Regions from separate parts of the Bradyrhizobium cedriense genome, predicted to be linked through region 4. Evidence: riboswitches for the same ligand, from Rfam matches in the RefSeq annotation. Region 4 holds a riboswitch; each other region holds the start of a gene.
The links. Region 4 has a riboswitch for glycine ahead of ACYCVF_RS16640 (D-amino acid dehydrogenase). Riboswitches for the same ligand answer to the same signal wherever they lie in the genome.
Positions count from the first base shown of each region.

Region 1: it holds a riboswitch for glycine, as region 4 does, so the genes downstream of both, ACYCVF_RS31695 (L-serine ammonia-lyase) here and ACYCVF_RS16640 (D-amino acid dehydrogenase) in region 4, are expected to answer to the same signal.
Region 2: it holds a riboswitch for glycine, as region 4 does, so the genes downstream of both, ACYCVF_RS31750 (D-amino acid dehydrogenase) here and ACYCVF_RS16640 (D-amino acid dehydrogenase) in region 4, are expected to answer to the same signal.
Region 3: it holds a riboswitch for glycine, as region 4 does, so the genes downstream of both, gcvT (glycine cleavage system aminomethyltransferase GcvT) here and ACYCVF_RS16640 (D-amino acid dehydrogenase) in region 4, are expected to answer to the same signal.

Region 1 covers NZ_JBTSWB010000009.1:270,259-275,737, reverse strand. Annotated here, with positions in the region: gene ACYCVF_RS31705 (ABC transporter substrate-binding protein) at 1-726, opposite strand, end outside; gene ACYCVF_RS31700 (LysR family transcriptional regulator) at 951-1,874, shown strand; gene ACYCVF_RS31695 (L-serine ammonia-lyase) at 1,984-3,411, opposite strand; glycine riboswitch at 3,521-3,609, opposite strand; gene ACYCVF_RS31690 (cupin domain-containing protein) at 3,726-4,403, opposite strand; gene ACYCVF_RS31685 (alcohol dehydrogenase) at 4,390-5,430, opposite strand; gene ACYCVF_RS31680 (flavin monoamine oxidase family protein) at 5,456-5,479, opposite strand, start outside.
Region 2 covers NZ_JBTSWB010000009.1:282,527-288,005, reverse strand. Annotated here, with positions in the region: gene ACYCVF_RS31755 (NAD/NADP octopine/nopaline dehydrogenase family protein) at 1-922, opposite strand, end outside; gene ACYCVF_RS31750 (D-amino acid dehydrogenase) at 1,050-2,315, opposite strand; glycine riboswitch at 2,464-2,566, opposite strand; gene ACYCVF_RS31745 (amidohydrolase family protein) at 2,618-4,057, opposite strand; gene ACYCVF_RS31740 (M24 family metallopeptidase) at 4,179-5,357, opposite strand; gene ACYCVF_RS31735 (mandelate racemase/muconate lactonizing enzyme family protein) at 5,394-5,479, opposite strand, start outside.
Region 3 covers NZ_JBTSWB010000001.1:1,182,171-1,187,649, reverse strand. Annotated here, with positions in the region: gene alaS (alanine--tRNA ligase) at 1-2,116, opposite strand, end outside; glycine riboswitch at 2,338-2,427, shown strand; gene gcvT (glycine cleavage system aminomethyltransferase GcvT) at 2,574-3,722, shown strand; gene gcvH (glycine cleavage system protein GcvH) at 3,733-4,101, shown strand; gene gcvP (aminomethyl-transferring glycine dehydrogenase) at 4,261-5,479, shown strand, end outside.
Region 4 covers NZ_JBTSWB010000003.1:1,007,129-1,012,607, forward strand. Annotated here, with positions in the region: gene ACYCVF_RS16625 (hypothetical protein) at 52-192, shown strand; gene ACYCVF_RS16630 (ABC transporter substrate-binding protein) at 373-1,980, opposite strand; gene ACYCVF_RS16635 (M20/M25/M40 family metallo-hydrolase) at 2,250-3,380, shown strand; glycine riboswitch at 3,582-3,686, shown strand; glycine riboswitch at 3,690-3,795, shown strand; gene ACYCVF_RS16640 (D-amino acid dehydrogenase) at 3,863-5,164, shown strand; gene ACYCVF_RS16645 (ABC transporter permease) at 5,343-5,479, shown strand, end outside.

The DNA.
Region 1 (5,479 bases), on a different contig from region 4:
TGCCTCCTCGGTCGCGGCGAGGAAGCGCTTGAGCGGTTCAGATTTTTCGGCGATTCCCTTGTCGCTCACCACGACGGCAAGCCCAGGTAGGCCGAGGCCGAACTTCGGCATGTCCAGCACAGGAAACTTGGTGCCACTTCGCTCTTCGATAAGGGGCAGATCAACGTTGGTATAAACACTGATGAGATCGACGCGCCTTTGCATGAATTGGGGAAATTTTACCTGCGGATCGACTTGAACCTTGCTGATCTTGTCGCAGTTGATTTTGTTGATCGCGCAGAAGACGTCTAGATAGGTCGTGGCGGGGTCTCCAACAGAGATCGCAAGTGACTTGCCTTCCATCTGCGCGGGTGTTGTCACGGCCTTGTCGGGCCAAGAAATGAGGGCGAAGGGCGCTCGCTCCTGATAAATCGCCGCGAGTTTGACTGGCATTCCTTTTCCGATTGCCGAGATGGCAAATATGGCCGGAACGATCACGACATCTTCGTTGCCGCGTACAAGGCCTCCGAGAGCGGCTTGTGCACCCGCGCCTTCTCCGAGAACGATATCGATTCCCTTCTTTTGGTAGAGGCCTCTCTCTTTACCCAGATAGAGGAAGCCATACTCGCCTTTTAGCTTCCAGCTAAACCGAACGTTCAAAGTGTCCAGGGCGGACGCGGTCGTTGTCCAGAACGAGGCGGCGATCGCGACCGCAAGAACCCCAAAAACTTGGTGCAGTTTTGGCATAAGTTCCTCCTCTTCTGGCGTCTGCGGGCAAGGGCCCGTGACCGAGATGCCCCGATAAATTTGATCTCGTATTGTGATCACATTCGACTTAATGTCAAGTGGCTTGCCCGCCGGGGCCAAGCACAAACGCCCCCAGTCGCCAAATGCGCTTCGGGTACACTCGTGCCAGGGAAGGGAGCGAAAGGGCTCCCGACAGACACATGGAAACTTCGAAGAGAACACCCATGCGGTTCCGGCACCTCGACATGAATCTGCTCGTCGCCTTGGACGCGATCCTGACCCATCAAAACATATCGCGGGCGGCCGAGCGACTGCTGCTCAGCCAGTCGGCGACCAGCGGGATTCTATCCAGGCTGCGTCAGCACTTCGAAGACGAGTTGCTGGTTCGGAACGGCCGCCGAATGGCTCTCACCCCTCTCGCAGAGGAATTGGTGGCGCCGCTCCGCGCCATCCTGACCGAAACGGAAAAACTCTTGGCAATGCGTACCTCGTTCGACCCAGCGACCTCCGAGCGACATTTTACGATCGCTTGCTCTGACTATGTCTGGGCAACTCTCATCGTCGATATCCTTGCCGAATTGCGCGCTGTCGCCCCCTCGGTGAATATATTCTACCAAGGTCCAAGCACCCGTTTTTTTCGCACCGAAATCGATTTCCTGATCGTCCCGGATCGATTCATGCTGGAAGATTGTCCGTTCGCCGCCCTCCCTTCGATCAGCTACGAATGTATCATATGGAAGGAGAATGAAAGTGTCGGGGATAGCTTGACGCTCGAACAGTTTCTCGAGATGCGTCACGCTCAGGCCTATAGCGAGCGAGCGACGTTCATAGAAGCTTGGTTCTTCAAGCAATTTGGCCGCGCTCCGCAGGCCGGCATAACGGCACCAAGCTTCACCCTGCTTCCGCAAGCCCTAATCGGGACCCAGTTCCTCGCGCTCATCCCCGCAGACCTGGCAGATCGGGCCGCGGCCACGCTGCCGATAAGGAAAGTGGAAGCTCCAATATCCCTCCCCCTCATGACCGACGTTCTTCAGTGGCGCATCTCGCATGAACGGGATCCCGGGCTGCAATGGCTGCGAACGCTCATTCTAGACGTTGCCCATCGACGACGGAATTCTCGACAGATTGGCTTCCCGTTTGCGGGGTGAAGAGGTAGTAGGTCCCGACCAACGGCGCTGCTCCGCCGAATGCGTCGCACGATAATGACATTGTCCGAAACGACCGTCTTGAAGAACGATTCCATCGGCTACCTCGCCTTCAGCAATCGACCACGTTGACGGCCAGGCCACCCAGACTCGTTTCCTTGTATTTGGCGCGCATGTCCTCCCCCGTCTGGCGCATCGTTTCAATGACGGCATCGAGGGACACATGATGTCGGCCATCACCATGCAAGGCGAGCATCGCTGCGTTAATCGCCTTGATCGCACCCATTGTGTTGCGCTCAATGCACGGGATCTGCACGAGGCCTCCGATCGGGTCACACGTGAGACCGAGATTATGCTCCATGCCGATTTCGGCGGCGTTCTCAATCTGCCGGTTGGTGCCGCCCAAGACGGCCACAAGACCTGCGGCCGCCATGGAGCAAGCGACGCCGACCTCGCCCTGACAACCCATTTCTGCGGCGGATATCGAAGCGTTTCGTTTGTAGAGCATACCGATCGCGGACGCCGTCAGGAGAAAGATGCGGGCTTTTGCCGGGTTCGGATCCGGGAAGAACATTTCGGAAAACTTCAGGACCGCGGGTATGACGCCGGCAGCTCCATTCGTCGGCGCGGTGACGACGCGCCCCCCGGCCGCGTTCTCTTCATTGACCGCGAGAGCAAAGAGGCTGACCCACTCCATCACGTGAAATGGGTGTGCAGCGCCGCCCTTCGACGTTGCCGTGAGTTTGCCGAACAGACCCGGCGCACGGCGCGGAACATTCAGGCCACCAGGCAGAATGCCTCCGTTGACACACCCGCGATCGATGCAGCGCATCATGGCGTCGCGCACGTTATCCAAGAATGCGTCGGTTTCAGTCTCCTCCCTATGCGATAGCTCGTTGGCAGCGACGATTTCGGCAATCGACAAGCCGGCACGCTCACCTACCGCAAGAAGCTCACGCGCTGTCGTGAATGGGTACGGCTCACATCCGGCGTTTCGAACAGCGGGATGGCTCGGTTGACCGCCTTCACACACGATCGCTCCACCACCAATAGAGTAATAGGTTTGGCGAAGCAGGACGCCCGTATCTGAATGCGCCGCGAATTTCATGCCATTTGAGTGCCCCGGCAGGAACTTCCCGGTGCAGAAGGCCAGGTGCTGACTCTCATCGAAGCCAATCGCATGGCGACCGCCAAGCATGACCTCGCAACGCGATCGGATCAGCCCGGCTATGATGGGTATAGCTTGGGGATCGACGGATTCTGGTAGCCAGCCTGACAGCCCCAGCAAAATAGCAATATCGGTGCGGTGACCTTTGCCAGTCAGCGCCAATGACCCGTAAAGCTCGACGACAACGGAGCGACAGCGCAACAGATCATCGCCCAAGCATTCGATGAATCGATGGGCGGCGCGCATCGGTCCAACGGTGTGCGAGCTAGATGGGCCGATTCCGATCGTGAAGAGATCGAGTGCACTGATCGGACCGGTTGGGCGCCGGGGCGACAAACTGGGCGTGGTGACTTGGTCGACATTTTTGGACATGGGCGCGCATCTCAATCCAGTGATTGATTTCAAATGCGCCCCATCTGTCTATTTGCCTGAGAGTATTATCCCGTCGGCGGGTGCCAAGGCACCTCTTTCCAGAGTTGTTGCGTCACCCGCGGTCCTTGTTGCCTGAGAGTTTCCGGGGCGGTTGCTCCTTCGGCGTCGGCCGAAGCCGATCTCTTCCGCAAGCGACGTCTTTAAGTACTCGACCTCCTGAGTCACGACATCAAATTCGTGGCTGCACCTCTCCAGTATTCTACTACGCAGCCCGGGTCAACAATTCCCACCTCATACCGATCTGCCGATCGCGTTCATGGCAGTCGGCCGACGTCCGGATGAAGCAGGGGAGCGTCCTTCAGCCAGATCTTCGCACCTTCCGCACCGGAGACAGCGCGCAGCTCCTGTCCGGCCGGCAAGCGGCTCCAGCTTTGCGAGATCAACGTCTGATCGCCGATCGACAAGCTGCCCGCGAGAACGAGCATTTCGAGCCCACGCGCGTTCTCGACGGTGATGGGACTACCGGGTAACCAGCTCTCGAAACGCACGTTTTCGAATCCGTCGTCGAACAATTCGATTGCGCTTCCCGCGCCCGATCTCAGATCGAGCGGACGACCCTCCGCGGGCCGCCGCACGATCTGCGCGCGATCGTCCGCGCGGAATTGCCAAAGGCGGACGAAGATCGTGCAACCGTCCTTCGATGCGGGAACGTGCGAGGTGCCGGGAGGATTGCGGAAGTAGCTGCCCGCCGGGTAATCGCCGTGTTCGTCCTGAAACACGCCATCGAGAACGACGATCTCCTCCCCGCCGCCATGCGTGTGGCGGGGGAACGCGCTGCGCGGGGCGTATCGTACGATCGACGTGGCGCGCGCCACCTCCTCGCCGATGCGAAACAGCATGCGCCGGTCGACGCCGGCCGCCGGGCTTGATGCCCATGGGAGTTGCGCGGCGTGAACGATCACAGGAAGGGTCAGGTCGTCATTGATGCGCATGGCTCTTCTCCGTCATGGTCAAGACCATTCTGAACTTTGCTTGGCCCGACCTCATCCGTGCCACCGCCGCCGCGGCGCCCTCCAATGGCATGATCTCGATGCGCGGGCGGACACCCGCGAGCACGCTGAAATCAAGCGTCCGTTCGTTCTCGAAAGGCGTGCCCGTGATCGATCCCAACACGCTGCGCTCGCCGCGAACGAGATGTCCTGCAGATACGGGCAGCGGGTCCTTTCCTGCGCCCAGCAGCACCAGCCTTCCCTGCGGCGCGAGCGCGCTCATGAGCGCCCCGACCGCCTGAACATCGCCTATCGTGGTAACGATCGCTCTGGCACCGCCCAAGCTCTGCAAACGGGAAACAACATCTTCCTTCTTCGCGTCGATGTAAACATGCGCACCCAAATCGAGCGCATCTTCCGCGATGTCTTCGCCCCGTCCGATAGCTACAACCCTGAAGCCCATCTTCCTCGCGTATTGAAGCGCGAGATGTCCAAGGCCACCGATTCCCTGCACCACCATCGTGTCGCCCGCTTCCGCACCCGATTTCTTGAGCGCGTTGAACGTTGCCATGCCCGCGCAAAGAAGCGGCGCGGCCTCTTCGGAGTGCAATTCGTCAGGCACCGAAACCAGCGCGCTCGCGCGGGCGATCATCATCTCCGCGTATCCGCCGTCGCACGACGATCCGACGACCGGCTGGTTGAGACAGAGCTGAAATTGACCCCGGCGGCACTCGACGCATTGGTTGCAGTGGCCGCCGAGCCTTCCGATGCCGACCCTCTGACCGATCGTCCAGATCGACGGCGCTCCAGCTCCCAACTCGGCGATGCGGCCCACGACTTCGTGACCGGGCACGCGGGCGGGGCGCATCTGCGGATCGGCGCGATCGATGTCGCCTGCGTCGGCGCCGCAGATCCCGCAGGCCTCGACAGAGATCAGGACTTCACCAGCACCTGGAGACGGCGTCTCGCGTTCGGCGATTTCGAGCGTGCCCGGCTTCGAGACCTGCGCGACGCGATAGGGACGCCTCATTTCAGTACCTCCGATACTTGCGGCATCAGCTGTTCGCTGCCGACGACAG
Region 2 (5,479 bases), on a different contig from region 4:
CCAGGAAGGGTAGCAGGCCGTGACCGAAATCCTCCTTGTAGTAGCGATATTCGAGCGAATCCGGTCCCTTGATACGGCGATTGGCCTCGCCGCCCGCGATGGCGGCGCGGTAATCGGTGACGTCAATCACGTCAGCCTCCACCGTGCCGAGCAGCTTCATCTCTTCAATCAAATTCGGCAACTCATGTCCGAACGCCCGGGCGACCGCCAAGCGCTCCTCGTCCAATTGCCGCATGACGCGAGCGACCCCGGGCGTCATGGCATCGACGTAGAAAGTGAAGTTGCCGCCGGTCGCCTCGACCCAGGCAGCTCCCAGCACCGCGCCGGGGGGATGCAGGACCATATTCACATTAGAGAGGTCGGAGGCGATCACGTCACGAACCGGCGTAATACCGGGGTACAATTTCGACGCAATGTCCAGCGCCTCCGCTCCTCCCTTGAGGGCGGCGGCCTTCAGTTGTTTGGCGCGGCCACTAATGGTGACCCCGTCGGGACGGTATTTGCGCGCGACGTATGTAAGGGTCGAGAACTCAACCACCGGCGGCACTGCCCGCCCGGTGCGGGAATAGGCCTCGGCGAATTCCAGTGCTCCTCCGGTGTGACCGGGGTTCAGCACGACCGGTTTGCTCCAAGGCCAGCCGGCCCCGGCGAGAGCCTTGGCTATGGCCGAGTGCGAGAAGGTCGGCAGCACGACGACCGCCACATCGACTCCGAAAATGGCCGACTTGAGATCTGTCGTAATCAGAGTAGGCTTTGCGACTCCTTCGCCGAGCTTACCATCGAATGCAACGCCGCCAAGCTTGATGTGCGGCTCAAGCGTTTCGGCCGAACGCGCCCAGAAGTGAACGGAGTGGCCCGCGAGAACCAACTCTGCGACCGAGGCCGCGCCCCCCGCTCCTCCTCCGAGTACTGCAACCTTCATTCTTTTCTCCGCAGATCGAAGCGCAAACCGCGCCCGCCAACGCATATATTTGATCACATTTTATGATCACAAGCGCGATTGTCAAGCGAGAGAATTGCTGCCGCCGCATGGACCCAAACCAGGCGGGCTACGTTGCCAGTCGGAGCCATTCCGTGATGCTGGGCCCAAACTCGCCCGCAAGGCATTCGGCAACCGTCTCCGCTGTTGCGGCCGAAAGGGTCCAGCCCAGGTGGCCGTGGCCGGTGTTGTAGAAGACGCCCGGCGTCCTGCCTCTACCGACACGCGGCATCATGTTCGGCATCATCGGACGCAAGCCGGCCCATGGCACAACGCGGTTGGTGTCGACAGAGGGGAACAGCGCTCGCGTCCAATCAACCAGCGGCTTGATCCGATCTTGGCGTATGTCGCGGTTCATGCCGTTGAACTCTGCCGTTCCGGCGACGCGAAAGCGCGCAGCGCCCAATCGACTGGTAACGACCTTGGCGCCATCATCGAGCAGGCTGACCCAAGGCGCCGCTTTCTGACTCCGCTCGTCGTCGAGGTGCACGGTGATCGAATAGCCCTTGACAGGGTAAACGTTGAGCCGGTCGCCGAGCATCGCCGCGAGGTCGCGGCTTGCGGAACCGGCGCATACGACGACACTGTCGGCATCGATCTCATTGACACGAGGGTCGCCTGAAGGCTCGTCTCGCGCATACCGGATGCGGAAAATTTCGTCCCGAGCGATCTGCCTCACAGTGGCGTCAAAGATGAAACGCACGCCACGTCTCTCGCATGCCTTGGCGAGACCGCAAACAAACTTGTGGATGTCTCCGGTGGAATCCGACGGGGTATAGAAACCTCCGAAGAAGTCGCCATGCAGCGTCGGCTCGATCGACTTCACCTCTGCGGCCGTCACTGGACGACGGTCGAGGCCCCCCTCCACGAGAATGGCATTGACCTTGAGCGCGTGTTGGAAACTCTGCTTATCCCGATAGAAGTGAAGGATGCCGCGACGCTCGTGGTCGAAGTCGATACCCTCGCGCTCGGCAATGGCGAAGAGATGCTTGCGTGCGGCGATGGCAAGCCGTGTGGTCTCAATTGTGTTGTCGCGATAATTCTTGATGTTGAAGATGAATTCGCCAAGCCAGGAATATTTGTGCCAGGTCGGCGCTGGATTCATGAGGAGCGGAGCATCGCGCCTCCACATCCACCTCACTCCCTTGAAGACGGTCGACCAGCTATTCCAGACCTCCGCATTGCTGGCGGAAAGTTGGCCGCCATTGGCGAACGATGTCTCCATACCCGCGTAGCGCTGACGCTCGATCACCGTAACGGTATAGCCGCGGCTGAGAAGAGCATAGGCGGTGGTCACGCCGGTAATACCGGCGCCGATGACGACAACATGTGGCATTTCACTTCTCCGCGATCAAAGTTGGGAAGCGGGCCGAGGCCCGCGGCTTGTCCCCAATCTGTCGCTGTACCTGAGAGATTAACCGCGACGGCTCGGCCGGTACGGCGGTCCCCTTCGGTGGGCACTCGAAGTGCCACTCTCCAGATCGTTCAGCTGCATGGTCACCTTTGCCTGAGAGTTTCCTGGGGGTTGCTCCTTCGGCGCCGGCCAGTACCGTCGCAACGGCGGCCGATCTCTCCCATGCAGCCTGTTGAACGTGATAGGTTCTTGTGCCTTACGCCTCCGCAGCTAGAGCCGGCCTGTCAATTGCCGACGTCGTAAAGCGTCGTGGTGGTCTCGACCGCTTCGTCATGCAGACCAGCGCGCTCGACCGCCGCAGCAGCCAGTTGCCGGGCTTTGCGCCGAATCTGCGGCTCGTCAACACCCTGCACCTTGCCGTCGACATATGACGCCTTGCCATCAACCCAAGTCTGCACGATCGAAGCGGTCGATGCGGAGAATACCAAAGCCTGCAATGGATCGTAGAACGGCGTCCATTCGACGTGGTCCAGGTCGAAGAGGACGAAATCTGCCTTCTTGCCGATTTCCAGCGAACCGATCTCGTCGTCCCACATCAACGCCTTCGCACCTTCGATGGTCGCGGCGCGTAGTGCTTGTCGTGCGGTGAATATGTCCGGTTGTAAGCGGGCGTCCTTGAACATGCCGGCGACGATCAGCATTTGCCGCATCAGGTTCATGTTGCCGGCGGCCGACACGCCGTCAGTGCCAAGGCCAACTTTAACGCCCGCTTTCACCATCTCCGGATATTTGCCGATCGCGGTTGCACCCTTCCCCAACTTGAACGACGAGCATGGGCAGAAGGCGACGCTGGCGCCACGCGCGGCGAGCAGATGGACCTCTTCGTCCGAAACGGCCGCGCCGTGAGCGATGACCAGATTCTTTCCTATGCCGCCGGCCCGATCGATGCGCGTGATGGGCCAGCAGCCGTATTTTTTCTCGCAAACCCTCGCCTCCTCGATCGAGGTGGCGAGATGATAGGTCGTGCCGACGCCCAACCGCTCAGCCAGTTTCACCGCTCCAACGTGGAGTTCGAGGCTACACGGTTCCTTGCCTTCGATATTGACCCAGCAACGCGCACGGCCGTCGAGGGCGCCGTTGTAGCGGACCACACAATCCTCAAGCACCTTGAGTGCGGCCTCGGCGTTCGGGAAGAAATGATGATCCACCATTTCCTGGGTCCAGCCGCGGGGGAGCTCGGGCGGGGGATTGTCGGCCGCGTGCCGCCCGGTGATGCCGCGAATACCGACCTTTTCCATCGCGCGAACGACGATGCCGGGATCGTATTGCGATCCCATGTCGAGAAAACACGTGGTGCCACAACGCAGCATCTCGGTGATGCCCAGCAGCGCCCCCCAATATTCGTCTTCCTCGGTGATGTGAGCGTAGAAGGGCTTGGCCCAGTGGAACACCCAGGCGCGGGTGTTGAGATTATCCGGAAAGACCGCGCGCGACAGCGTCTCCGAAAGATGGACGTGGCTGTCGACGAAGCCCGGGCAGACGCCGAGCATTTTGCCATCGATCACCCTGTCGAAGCTGACGTTCTTCTGCCGTGCGGCCACCTCATCGGCCGGACCGATATCCGAGATGCGGTCGTTTTCGACCACGAGACTGGCGTTGCGCACGACCGTATCGTTCTTGTCGACCGTGAAAGCGAAGTTCAAGTCCTTGATCAGCGTGCGCATGCCTCTTCACCCAATACTCTGCCATCACGACCGCCCCACCTGACCCGCCGCACCATAACGCCGGGCAGTTTCCTGCGACCTTTAACCAAGCGATCAGTTCGTCCCCCGCTTGGGGCCTCCGTCAAGCGACGGCGGCCCTGCGCACGGTCCCGCTTTTCCTGGCGGTACCCACGGGAATCAACCGGTCGGTATCAGCATAGTCGGAAAGCAGTTCCGACCCATTTGCAGTCACCAGCAGCATATCCTTGTTCTGCATTCCGAAGCCATGGCCGGTGTCATAGCAAAGTGGCTCGAAACCGAGCACCATGTTCTCCTCGAGCGGCGCATCGGTGCCCGGCTTGCCAAGCACCGGCGTCAATCCAAGGTAGGGATCTTCGTGCAGATGCAGGCCAATGCCGTGGCCCACGAACGAGATCGGCGGCAGATCGAGCTTGGCGAGCTTCTCAATGAACGCATCGTAGACGCTGCGACAACTCGCGCCCGGCTTCACTTTCTCCATGATTTCGTACTTGCACTCGACCAAATGCGCCCAGATCTTCTCGGCCATGGGCGGCGCCTCGCCGACGATCGCTGTACGGCAAACGCCGGCTTGATAACCGTCGATGACCGAGAATATCTCCACACGACAGACGTCTCCACGCTTCAAGATGCGCTCTGACGGGCCGACGTTTGGCAAGACGCTACGCTCGCCGGTCGCCACGATCATCAGCTTGAAGTGATCGGCGCCCAGAGCATAGACATTCCGGGTCAGGTGGCCGGCGATGTCCATTTCGGAATTACCCTCGTCGACCACGGCGAGAGTGTCGGTAATGGCCTGGTCGGCAATACGAGAAAGCTTGCGCAAAAGAGCAATCTCCTCCGAGGTCTTGATCTGCCGGAGCCGCGCCAGGATCGGCTCAGCACGCTCGAACTTCGCGGCCGGCATGGCCGCAAGCAGACGGGCATAATCACCCGCCGGCAGGTAGTCCATTTCGAGTCCAATGCGAGCCCGAGCAAGCCCGAGCCCCGCGAGCTGATCGGAGAGCACGAGCATGGGATCGTCCGAGAATTCCGCCCAGATGCGCGTCGGCACGTCCGGCTGGCGACGCTTGATCGTCGACGCCTCCATGTCGACGCCGAACAATGCCGTGCGGCCGTCGGCGGTAACGATGGTCATTGCATGGCGGTGACGGATGAGCGGTTGCGAGGGGACCACGAACCCCGCAGTGTACGAGAAATTCTCTGGCGAAGAGCAGATGATGGCATCCAGCCCATGCTGAGACATTGATTTGACTTGTTTCGCGACAATTTCCGCTCGCATGACTGCTCCCTTTTTCAACTTCTTTGCTGCGCGCGCTTAATCCCGCACCCAGTACTTTTCGATTTTCTTCTGGTCGACCTCGATACCCATTCCCGGTCCGGCTGGAACGACGATTGCGCCGT
Region 3 (5,479 bases), on a different contig from region 4:
GGCGCACGCCCGAGGCGACCGCGCTCTCGCTCGTCAGCGTGATCAGGCCGATGTCGCCGGTACGTTTCACATGGGTGCCGCCGCAGAGCTCGACCGACCAGCCGAGCGCGTTGGCGCCGCGCTCGCGCGCGGTCCTGCCCATCGAGACGACGCGGACCTCGTCGCCGTATTTCTCGCCGAACAGCGCCCGCGCCCCCGCCTCGCGGGCCTCGTCGACGCCCATGACGCGGGTGGTGACCTCGTCGTTCTCCAGCACCACGTCGTTGGCGATGTCCTCGACGCGGGCCAGCTCCTCCGCCGTGATCGGCTTCGGATGCACGAAGTCGAAGCGCAGACGGTCGGGCGCGACCATGGAGCCGCGCTGGGCGATATGGTCGCCGAGCACCTGCCGCAGCGCCTCGTGGATCAGGTGGGTCGCCGAGTGATGGGCGCGGATCGAGGAGCGCCGCGAATGATCCACCTCGAGCTGCAGCGCGGTGCCGAGCTTGATTTCGCCGCTCTCCACGGTGCCGACATGGACGAAGAGATCGCCGAGCTTCTTCTGCGTATCGGTGACGCGGAACTTGATGCCGCCCTCACCCGTCAGCACGCCGGTGTCGCCGACCTGGCCGCCGGACTCCGCATAGAACGGCGTCTGGTTGAGCACGATCGCGCCCGTCTCGCCGGACTTGAGGCTGGCAACGTCGTGGCCGTCCTTCACCAGCGCGGACACCACGCCTTCGGCGCTCTCGGTCTCGTAGCCGAGGAATTCGGTCGCACCCAGCTTCTCGCGCAGGGGGAACCAGATCGCCTCGGAAGCCGCTTCGCCAGAACCCTTCCAGGACTCGCGCGCCTTCACTTTTTGGCGCTCCATCGCATCCGTGAACGCCGCCTGGTCGACGCCGATGCCGCGCGACTTCAGCGCGTCCTGCGTCAGGTCCAGCGGGAAGCCGTAGGTGTCGTAGAGCGTGAAGGCAACGTCGCCGTCGAACATGTCGCCCTTCTTCAAGCCCGCGCTCTTCTCGTCGAGGATCGCGAGGCCGCGCGACAGCGTCTTGCGGAAGCGCGTCTCTTCCAGCCGCAGCGTTTCCTCGATCAGGTTCTCTGCGCGCATCAGGTCGGGATAGGCTTGGCCCATCTCGCGCACCAGCGCCCAGACCAGCCGATGCATCAGCGGCTCTTTCGCACCCAGCAACTGCGCATGACGCATGGCGCGGCGCATGATCCGGCGCAGCACGTAGCCGCGGCCCTCGTTCGAGGGCAGCACGCCGTCGGAGACGAGGAAGGCCGAGGAGCGCAGATGGTCGGCGATGACGCGGAACGAGGCCACGGTCTGCTCGTTCGGCCCGGTGCCGAGCGCGGACGCGGTCGCGTCGATCAGGTTCTTGAACAGGTCGGTCTCGAACACGCTCTCGACGCCCTGGAGGATGCAGGCCATGCGCTCCAGGCCCATGCCGGTGTCGATCGAGGGGCGCGGCAACGGCTGGCGCTCCTCCTTCGTCACCTGCTCGAACTGCATGAACACCAGATTCCAGAACTCGAGGAAGCGGTCGCCGTCCTCCTCCGGCGAGCCCGGAGGCCCGCCCCAGATGTGCTCGCCGCGGTCGATGAAGATCTCCGAGCACGGGCCGCACGGGCCGGTGTCGCCCATCGCCCAGAAATTGTCCGAGGTCGGGATGCGGATGATGCGGTCTTCGGAGAAGCCGGCGATCTTCTTCCACAGGCCCGCCGCCTCGTCGTCGGTGTGGTAGACCGTGACGAGCAGCTTGTCCTTCTTCAGCCCGAACTCGCTCGTGATCAGCTTCCAGGCGAGCTCGATCGCGCGCTCCTTGAAATAATCGCCGAACGAGAAATTGCCGAGCATCTCGAAGAAGGTGAGATGGCGCGCGGTGTAGCCGACATTGTCGAGGTCGTTGTGCTTGCCGCCGGCGCGCACGCATTTCTGCGAGGTGGTGGCGCGCTGATACGGCCGCTTCTCCACGCCGGTGAAGACGTTCTTAAACTGCACCATGCCGGCATTGGTGAACATCAAGGTGGGGTCGTTGCGCGGCACCAATGGCGAGGACGGCACGATCTCGTGGCCGTTCTCGGCAAAGAAGTTCAGAAAGGTCGACCTGATCTCGTTGACGCCGCTCATGTTCATCCAATCGGGTGTGCTTGGGCCCGCTTCTCGCCGTCCAAACCGGACGTTAAGGCTGATATCTGCGGGCCAAAGCGCTTTTAGACAAGGCCAGCTTCGCTGTCCAGAAACTGTGCAGAGAGATCAGAGGGTTGCCATATCGGCGCAATCCCGTTGATAGGACGAGCGGACGCGTTGACAGGCTTGGCTGGCCTGTGGTCTGTACCCATCTGTATCGTACGGCCACGTCGGGAGAGACCGGCTTTGCTAGCCGGCGCCGAAGGAGCAACCGCCCCGGAAACTCTCAGGCAAAAGGACCGCGTGGCTTTGACAGCATCTGGAAAGAGGCGCCGACGGGCCTAAGAACCCGGATGGCACCCGCCGACGGGATAATACTCTCAGGCACAGCGACAGATGGGGCTTCGACTGGTTGGCTCGGGGAATCGTCCCCGGGGAACCGCCGAGGGCCCCTGTCATGTCAGTACCCGACGACCAAAAATCTCTCCGACGTACCCCGCTCCACGCCCTGCATGTGTCCCTTGGCGGCAAGATGGTGCCGTTCGCGGGCTATGACATGCCCGTGCAGTACCCCGCGGGCGTGCTGAAGGAGCACCTCCATACGCGAGCCGCGGCCGGCCTGTTCGACGTCTCCCATATGGGCCAACTCGCGCTGCGGCCGAAGTCGGGCAAGGTCGAGGACGCCGCCCGCGCGCTGGAACGGCTGGTCCCGCAGGACATCGTGGCGATCGCACCTCACCGGCAGCGCTACGCCCAGTTCACCAATGCGGATGGCGGGATTCTCGACGATCTCATGGTCGCCAATTTCGGCGATCACCTTTTCCTGGTCGTCAACGCCGCCTGCAAGGACGCGGACGAGGCGCATCTGCGCGCGCACCTCGCGGTCGACTGCGTCATCGATTCCCTTGCCGACCGCGCGCTGATCGCGCTGCAGGGCCCGAAGGCGGAAGCGGCGCTGGCGAAATTGTGTGCAGAGGCGCCATCGATGAAGTTCATGGATGCCGGTCCGCATGAGGTGGCCGGCATCAAATGCTTCGTCTCGCGCTCCGGCTATACCGGCGAGGACGGGTTCGAGATCTCCGTTCCCGCTGCGGACGTCGAGCGGCTCACCAGGACGCTGCTCGAAAACCCGGACGTGCTGCCGATCGGCCTGGGCGCCCGCGACAGCCTGCGGCTGGAAGCCGGGCTTTGCCTCTACGGCCACGACATCGACACCGCGACCACGCCGGTCGAGGCCGCGCTGGAATGGTCGGTGCAGAAGAGCCGCCGCAGCGGCGGGATGCGGGCCGGCGGTTTTCCCGGCGCCGAGAAGATCCTCGCGCATTTCGATAACGGCGCGTCCCGCCGCCGCGTCGGCCTGCGTGCCGAAGGCCGCGCGCCGGTGCGCGAGGGCGCGCCGCTGTTTGCGGACGCATCCGCCGGCGAGCCGATCGGAAAGGTCACCTCGGGCGGTTTCGGCCCGAGCCTGAACGCGCCGGTCGCGATGGGCTACGTGCCCACGAACCTGAGCGCGCTCGGCACGAAGCTCTTCGCCGAGGTGCGCGGCCAGCGACTGCCGCTCGCAGTCGCCGCCATGCCCTTCGTGAAAAACACCTACAAACGCTGAGGACAAGACAATGACCACGACGCTGTACACCTCCGACCATGAATGGCTCGCGATCGACGGCGACGTCGCCACCGTCGGCATCACCGATTACGCCCAGCAGCAGCTCGGCGACGTCGTGTTCGTCGAATTGCCCAAGGTCGGCCGTTCGCTGAAGAAGTCGGAAGCCGCCGCCGTCGTCGAATCCGTGAAGGCCGCCTCCGACGTCTACGCGCCAGTCACAGGTGAGGTACTGGAGGCCAACGAGGCGCTCGCCGCCGAGCCGGCGCGGGTCAATTCGGATGCGCAGGGTGCGGCGTGGTTCTTCAAGATCAAGATTGCCGACAAGAGCGAACTCGGCGGCCTCATGGATGAAGCCGCCTACAAAGCGCATACGGCGTGAGGATATGAGCCGAGCCGTCTCAACATACTCACTGTCATCATCCGCGAAGGCGGATGATCCAGTACGCCGCGGCCTCTCGTTTCGAGCACTGGCGGCGGCGTTTACTGGATGCCCCGCCTTCGCGGGGCATGACAGCAACTCCTAAAGCGAGGACCCATGATGACCGCGCACCGCAAATCCAACGGCGACAACGCCGCCTCTTTCGTCCGCCGCCACATCGGCCCCTCGGCGCGCGATGTCACCGCTATGCTCGAAACCGTCGGCGCGAAAAGCGTCGACACGCTCATGGACGAGACGCTGCCGGCCTCGATCCGGCAGGCCGCTCCGCTCGACCTCGGCAAGCCGCTCGGCGAAACCGAGGCGATCGCGCACATGGCCGAGCTCGCGCGTCAGAACCAGGTCTTCACCTCGCTGATCGGCCAAGGCTATTCCGGCACCATCCTGCCCGCGGTGATCCAGCGCAACATCCTCGAGAACCCGGCCTGGTACACGGCCTACACGCCCTACCAGCCCGAGATCAGCCAGGGCCGGCTGGAGGCGCTGCTCAACTTCCAGACCATGATCTGCGACCTCACCGGGCTCGACGTCGCCAACGCCTCACTGCTCGACGAAGCCACCGCGGCGGCCGAAGCCATGGCGCTGGCGGAGCGGCACTCGCAGGTCAAGGCGAAGGCCTTCTTCGTCGACAAGGACGTGCATCCGCAGACGCTTGCCGTGATGCGCACCCGCGCCGAGCCGCTGGGCTGGGAGCTGATCGTCGGCGACCCCCTCACCGATCTCGGCCAGGCAGACGTGCTCGGCGCCCTGCTGCAGTATCCGGGTTCTTCCGGCGCATTGCGCGATCTCAGGCCCGCGATCGCGGCGCTGAAGGCCAAGGGCGCGCTCGCGATCGTCGCGGCGGACCTGCTGGCGCTGACGCTGCTCGCCTCGCCGGGCGAGCTCGGCGCCGACATCGCGATCGGATCGGCGCAGCGCTTCGGCGTGCCAATGGGCTATGGCGGGCCGCACGCGGCCTATATGGCCGTGCGCGATGCGCTCAAGCGCTCGCTGCCCGGCCGCATCGTCGGCCTCTCCGTCGATTCCCGCGGGATGCCGGCCTACCGGCTTGCGCTCCAGACCCGCGAGCAGCACATCCGCCGCGAGAAGGCGACCTCCAACATCTGCACCGCGCAGGTGCTGCTCGCCGTGATCGCCTCGATGTATGCGGTCTATCACGGACCCGAGGGACTCTCGCAGATCGCGCGCAACGTGCATCGCCGCACCGCCGTACTCGCGAGCGGCCTGCGCAAGCTCGGCTTTGCGCCGCGGTCCGAAAGCTTCTTCGACACGCTCAGCATCGATGCCGGGGCCAAGCGCGCCGAGATCGTTGCGCGCGCCG
Region 4 (5,479 bases):
AACTTCTCTCGATCGTTGATGTTGTACCGCAGCAATCGAGAGGATGCCGTCATGGAACCGGAACACAGCGAAGTCAGCCACGAGCCGGGACGGCAAACCCCGGAACGTTCGGAGCCGAGCGCAGAGCAGGCTGCGTTCACGGTGCCGTTCGCAAGCGAAGGGTTGGAGCGCGTGCGCGACAGCCACTGCTAGGACGATCCGGACGAGCGTGCAGAGGTCCGAGAAGATCTGCTCGCCACCAAGCCTAAAGCGCGATCTCGACTCAACGTAATCTCATCGCGCTTCGGACAGTTCGAGCCCATTTCTCAAAAGAGAACGGCGCCGCGATCTGACTCGCGGCGCCGTTTCATTTTTCAGATGCAGGCGAGCCGCCTACTCCGACTTGCTGACGTTCCAGAACAGCGGCGTCGCCGGACCGTCGAGCAGGCCGGTCAGCGATTTGCGCCAGCCGCTCGGCAACAGATACTGCCCCAGCGGGATGTAGATCACCTGCTCATAGGCCTGCTTCTGGATCTCAGCAGCGATCTTCTTCTGCTCGTCGATCGAGGACGCGCGGACGAAGGCATCCTTGAGCTGCTCGATCTTGGCGTCTTCAGCCCAGCCGAACCAGCCCTTCTTGCCCAGGCCGCTGATCGAGAGATTGGCGATCGGGTTCGCAACGTCGGCCGCGACCCAGTTGGTGAAGAACATATTCCAGCCGCCCTCCTTCGGCGGCTTCTGGCTGGCGCGGCGGCTCACCACCGTCTGCCAATCGGTCGCTTGCAGGTCGACCTTGAAGCCGGCTTCGCGCAGCAGCTGGGCCGCAACGATCGGCTGCGCCTTGAGCGTCGTGACGTCGCCGGGCGCCATGATGACGATCGGCGTGCCGTCGTAGCCGGATTCGGCGAGCGCCTTCTTGGCTTGCGCCATGCCATTGCCCTTGATGAGGGTCTCGGCACCGACGTCAGTTTCGAGCGGCGTACCGCACACGAAGAAGGCACCGCAGATCTTCTGATACTTCGGGTTGCCCACCAGCGCGTCCAGCACGTCCTTCTGGTTCATCGCCAGGAGGGCGGCACGGCGCACCTTCACGTTGTCGAATGGCGGATGCAGGAAGTTCATGCGGCCGAGGGTCTGGAAGCCGAACTTGTTCGAGACCTCGAGCGTGAGATCCTTGTTCGCTTCCAGCACCGGCAGCATGTCGTAGGGCAGGTTCTCCATGAAGTCGATGTCGCCCGACTGCAGCGCGTTCACCGCGGTCTGCGAGTCCGGCATGGTGATCCACTCGACGCGGTCGACCTTCACCACCTTGCCGCCGGAGGTCCAACTCGCCGGCTCCTTGCGCGGCACGTAGTCGGTGTTCTTGACGTAGACCGCCTTCACGCCGGGCTGGAATTCGCCCTGCACGAACTTGAAGGGACCCGAGCCGATCTGCTCGGGGATCTGCTTGTCCGGCGGCGTCTCGGCGAGGCGCTTGGGCATCATGAAGGCGACGCGCGAGGACGGCTTGCCGATGGAATCGAGCACCAGGCCGTAGGGCTCCTTCAGCTTCAGCGTGATCGTCTTGGCGTCGGTCGCCTCGATGCTCGCGGTGAAGTCCATGAGCTTCTGGCCCATGCCGTCGACGGCGGCCCAGCGCTTCAGCGAGGCGACGCAGTCTTCCGCCGTCACCGGCGCGCCGTCATGCCACTTCAGACCGTCACGCAGCGTGAAGGTGTAGGTGAGCTTGTCGTCGGAGATCTTCCAGTCCGCCATCTGCGGCTGGATCTTGAAGGTCGAATCCGGGGCCACCAGGGTGTCGTAGATCATGTAGCCATGGTCGCGCGTGATGTAGGCCGTGGTGAAGATCGGATCGATGATGCGCAGATCCGAATGCATCACCGCCGTGATGGTCTTGCCCGCCGCAAATACCGGCGCGGCCATCGCCGTGGACAACGCGACGACCGACAGCGCAAGTTTGGAGGCGAACGCGCGAGGCCCCCGGCGCATGAAGTGGAACATAGAAACTTCTCCTGACGTGAAACTGTTCAAAGGCAGGTTATTGGTTGAGCATATGGTTCGTTCGTTGGGCGAACTAACCTCATGCAATGCCTTTATCTTTTCGAGACTTGCAGACAGTGTCGAGCGCGTCAATCCGGTTTCGTTGCAAGCCCTCGCGGCGTGCGCACGGGCTCCACAAAGATCGGTTTGGCTCTACAACACCCTCCGCTCGTCCTGCCCCGCGCCAATGCAATGCGCGTTCCATCTTTCGAAGCTTGAGAGACATTAAGATGAATCCTGCCAATCTTCCCTTTGATTCCGAGGCGATGCTCGAGGGCCTGCGCGGCTGGGTCGAATGCGAAAGCCCGACCTGGGACGCCGGCGCCGTGGACCGCATGCTCGATATCGCAGCGCGGGATATGGCGATCATGGGTGCGACGATCGAGCGCATCGCTGGCCGCCAGGGCTTTGGCGGGGTCATCCGCGCGCGCTTTCCCCATCCCAAGCAGGGCGAGCCGGGCATCCTGATCGCGGGACACATGGATACCGTTCATCCGGTCGGCACCATCGAGAAGCTGAAATGGCGGCGCGAGGGCAACAGATGCTATGGCCCGGGCATCTACGACATGAAGGGCGGCAATTACCTCTCGCTGGAAGCGATCCGGCAGCTCGCGCGCGCGTCGTTCACCACGCCGCTGCCGGTCACCGTGCTGTTCACGCCGGACGAGGAAGTCGGCACACCTTCGACGCGGGACATCATCGAGGCGGAGGCCGCACGCAATAAATACGTGCTGGTGCCCGAGCCCGGCCGCGCTGACAACGGCGTCACCACCGGACGCTACGCCATCGCACGCTTCAATCTCGAGGCGACCGGACGGCCAAGCCACGCCGGAGCGACGCTGTCGGCGGGACGTTCGGCGATCCGCGAAATGGCGCGCCAGATTCTCGCGATCGATGCGATGACGACGGAAGACTGTACCTTCTCGGTCGGCGTCGTCCACGGCGGACAATGGGTCAATTGCGTTGCCACGACGGCCACGGGCGAGGCCCTCTCCATGGCCAAACGCCAGGCCGATCTCGACCGCGGCGTCGAGAGAATGCTGGCGCTGTCGGGCACCAGCAACGACGTCACCTTCAAGGTGACGCGCGGCGTGACGCGTCCGGTTTGGGAGCCGGATGCCGGCACCATGGCGCTCTATGAAAAGGCGCGGGGCATCGCCAAATCGCTCGGGGCCGAGCTCCCGCATGCGAGCTCCGGCGGCGGCTCCGACGGCAATTTCACGGGTGCGATGGGTATCCCGACGCTCGACGGCTTGGGCGTGCGCGGCGGCAACGGCCACACGCTGGAGGAGTTCATCGAGGTCGATAGCCTGGTCGAGCGCGGTCGTTTGATGGCGGGATTGCTGGCGACGCTGGAATAGTGAGCTCGTCATTCCGGGGCGATGCGATAGCATCGAACCCGGAATCTCGAGGTCCCGGGTTCGATGCTTCGCATCGCCCCGGGACGACAGCCCGAAACAACACGCAATTGAATCAACTTCGCACTGCACAATGCGTTGGCAGTCGCGGTCGAAATTTAGCCTTGTCTAAAAATGAGGCGTATCGTACTGCTCCGCCGTCCAAGCGACGATGCGGGAGAGATCGCGACGAAGGCTTTCAGCGTTCGTTGCGGCGCCGACGGAGCAACCGCCCCGGAAACTCTCAGGCAAAAGGACCGTTTCGTCAGGACGATCTGGAGAGAGGCGGCGCGATTTCAGGCAATCGTGACGTCCACCGAAGGGGATAGTCCGTTGCGAGACCCGCAGCGGATCAAGCTCTCAGGTAACCGTGACAGATGGGGCGCCGCCAACGGCCTTCGGCCGGCGGTTAGCCGACTCTAAACACGGGAGCCCCGAACCTCATCATGACCCATATCGCCATCATCGGCGCCGGCATCACCGGCGTCACGACCGCCTATGCCCTGCTCGAACGCGGCTACAAGGTGACGGTGCTCGACAAGCACCGCTACGCCGCGATGGAGACCTCCTTCGCCAATGGCGGACAGCTCTCCGCCTCGAACGCCGAAGTGTGGAACAGCACGGCGACGATCCTGAAGGGTCTGCGCTGGATGTTTCGGCGCGACGCGCCGCTGCTGATGAACCCGCGGCCGAACTGGCACAAATATTCGTGGATGAGCGAGTTCGTCGCCAACATCGGCAACTACCGCGCCAACACCATCGAGACCACGCGGCTCGCGATCGAAGCGCGCAGGCATCTGTTCGACATCGCGGCGCGCGAAGGGATCGACTTCGATCTCGAACGCCGCGGCATCCTCCACATCTATCGTGACAAGGCCGGGTTCGAATCCGGTCTGCGCGTCAACGCGCTGTTGCAGGAAGGCGGCCTCGACCGCCGCCCGGTGACGTCAGAGGAAATCCGCGCGATCGAGCCGACACTGCGCAACGACTATTACGGCGGCTTCTTCACGCCGTCCGATGCGACCGGCGATATCCACAAGTTCACCCGCGGGCTGGCGGAAGCCTGCAAGCGGCGTGGCGCGAACTTCATCCACGAGGTCAATATCGATTCGATCGCACGTGCCGGCAGCGGCTTCGTCATCGGCTGGGCCGATCTGGCCGCGAGCGATACTGTCGCGACCGCGCGCGGCGCACTGAACGCGGACGGCGTCGTGGTCTGCGCGGGCGTTGCGAGCCGTCACTTCGCCGCCCTGCTCGACGAGCGCGTCAACGTGTACCCGGTGAAGGGCTACTCGATCACCGTGCAGCTCGATACCGCCGATAGCAGTAACGCCACCCCGACGGTGAGCCTCCTCGACGAGGCCGCCAAGATCGTCACCAGCCGGCTCGGCGCCGATCGTTTTCGGGTCGCCGGCACCGCCGAATTCAACGACTTCAACCGCGACATCCGCGCCGACCGCGTGCAGCCCCTGATCGACTGGGTGCGCAACAACTTCCCCGCCGTCGAAACGTCGCGCGTCGTGCCGTGGGCCGGGCTGCGCCCGATGATGCCGAACATGATGCCGGTCGTGCGCGCAGGGCGGATACCGGGCGTGTTCTTCAACACCGGCCACGGCCATCTCGGCTGGACTCTGTCGGCGGCGACGGCGCAGATGATTGCCCAGACCATCGACGGCTGGCGCGGCCTCAACGCTCCACCGACGGTACCTTCACTTGGGGTTGAGCGTGAACTGCGACATGCATCCTGAGTGGTCGATATCGGAGACATGCCGGCCTCTTGCTACGGCGAAGCCCTTGGCACACAATTTGCCCTAAGAGCATGGCGTCTCCGGGCGGCCTTTCCAGCTCAAGTGACAGGCATGATAGACACGACAGAGTTCATGGGAGCCTCGAGGTTCCACACGTTTCGTAGCCGGAGATAAGTGTATGCTGGGTTATCTTGTTCGCCGCGTTCTGGCCGCGGTGCCCGTGATGGGCGTCGTGGCGCTGTTCGTGTTCCTGCTTCTGCGGCTGACGCCCGGCGATCCCGCCGCGATTCTCGCCGGCGACAACGCGACGCCGGA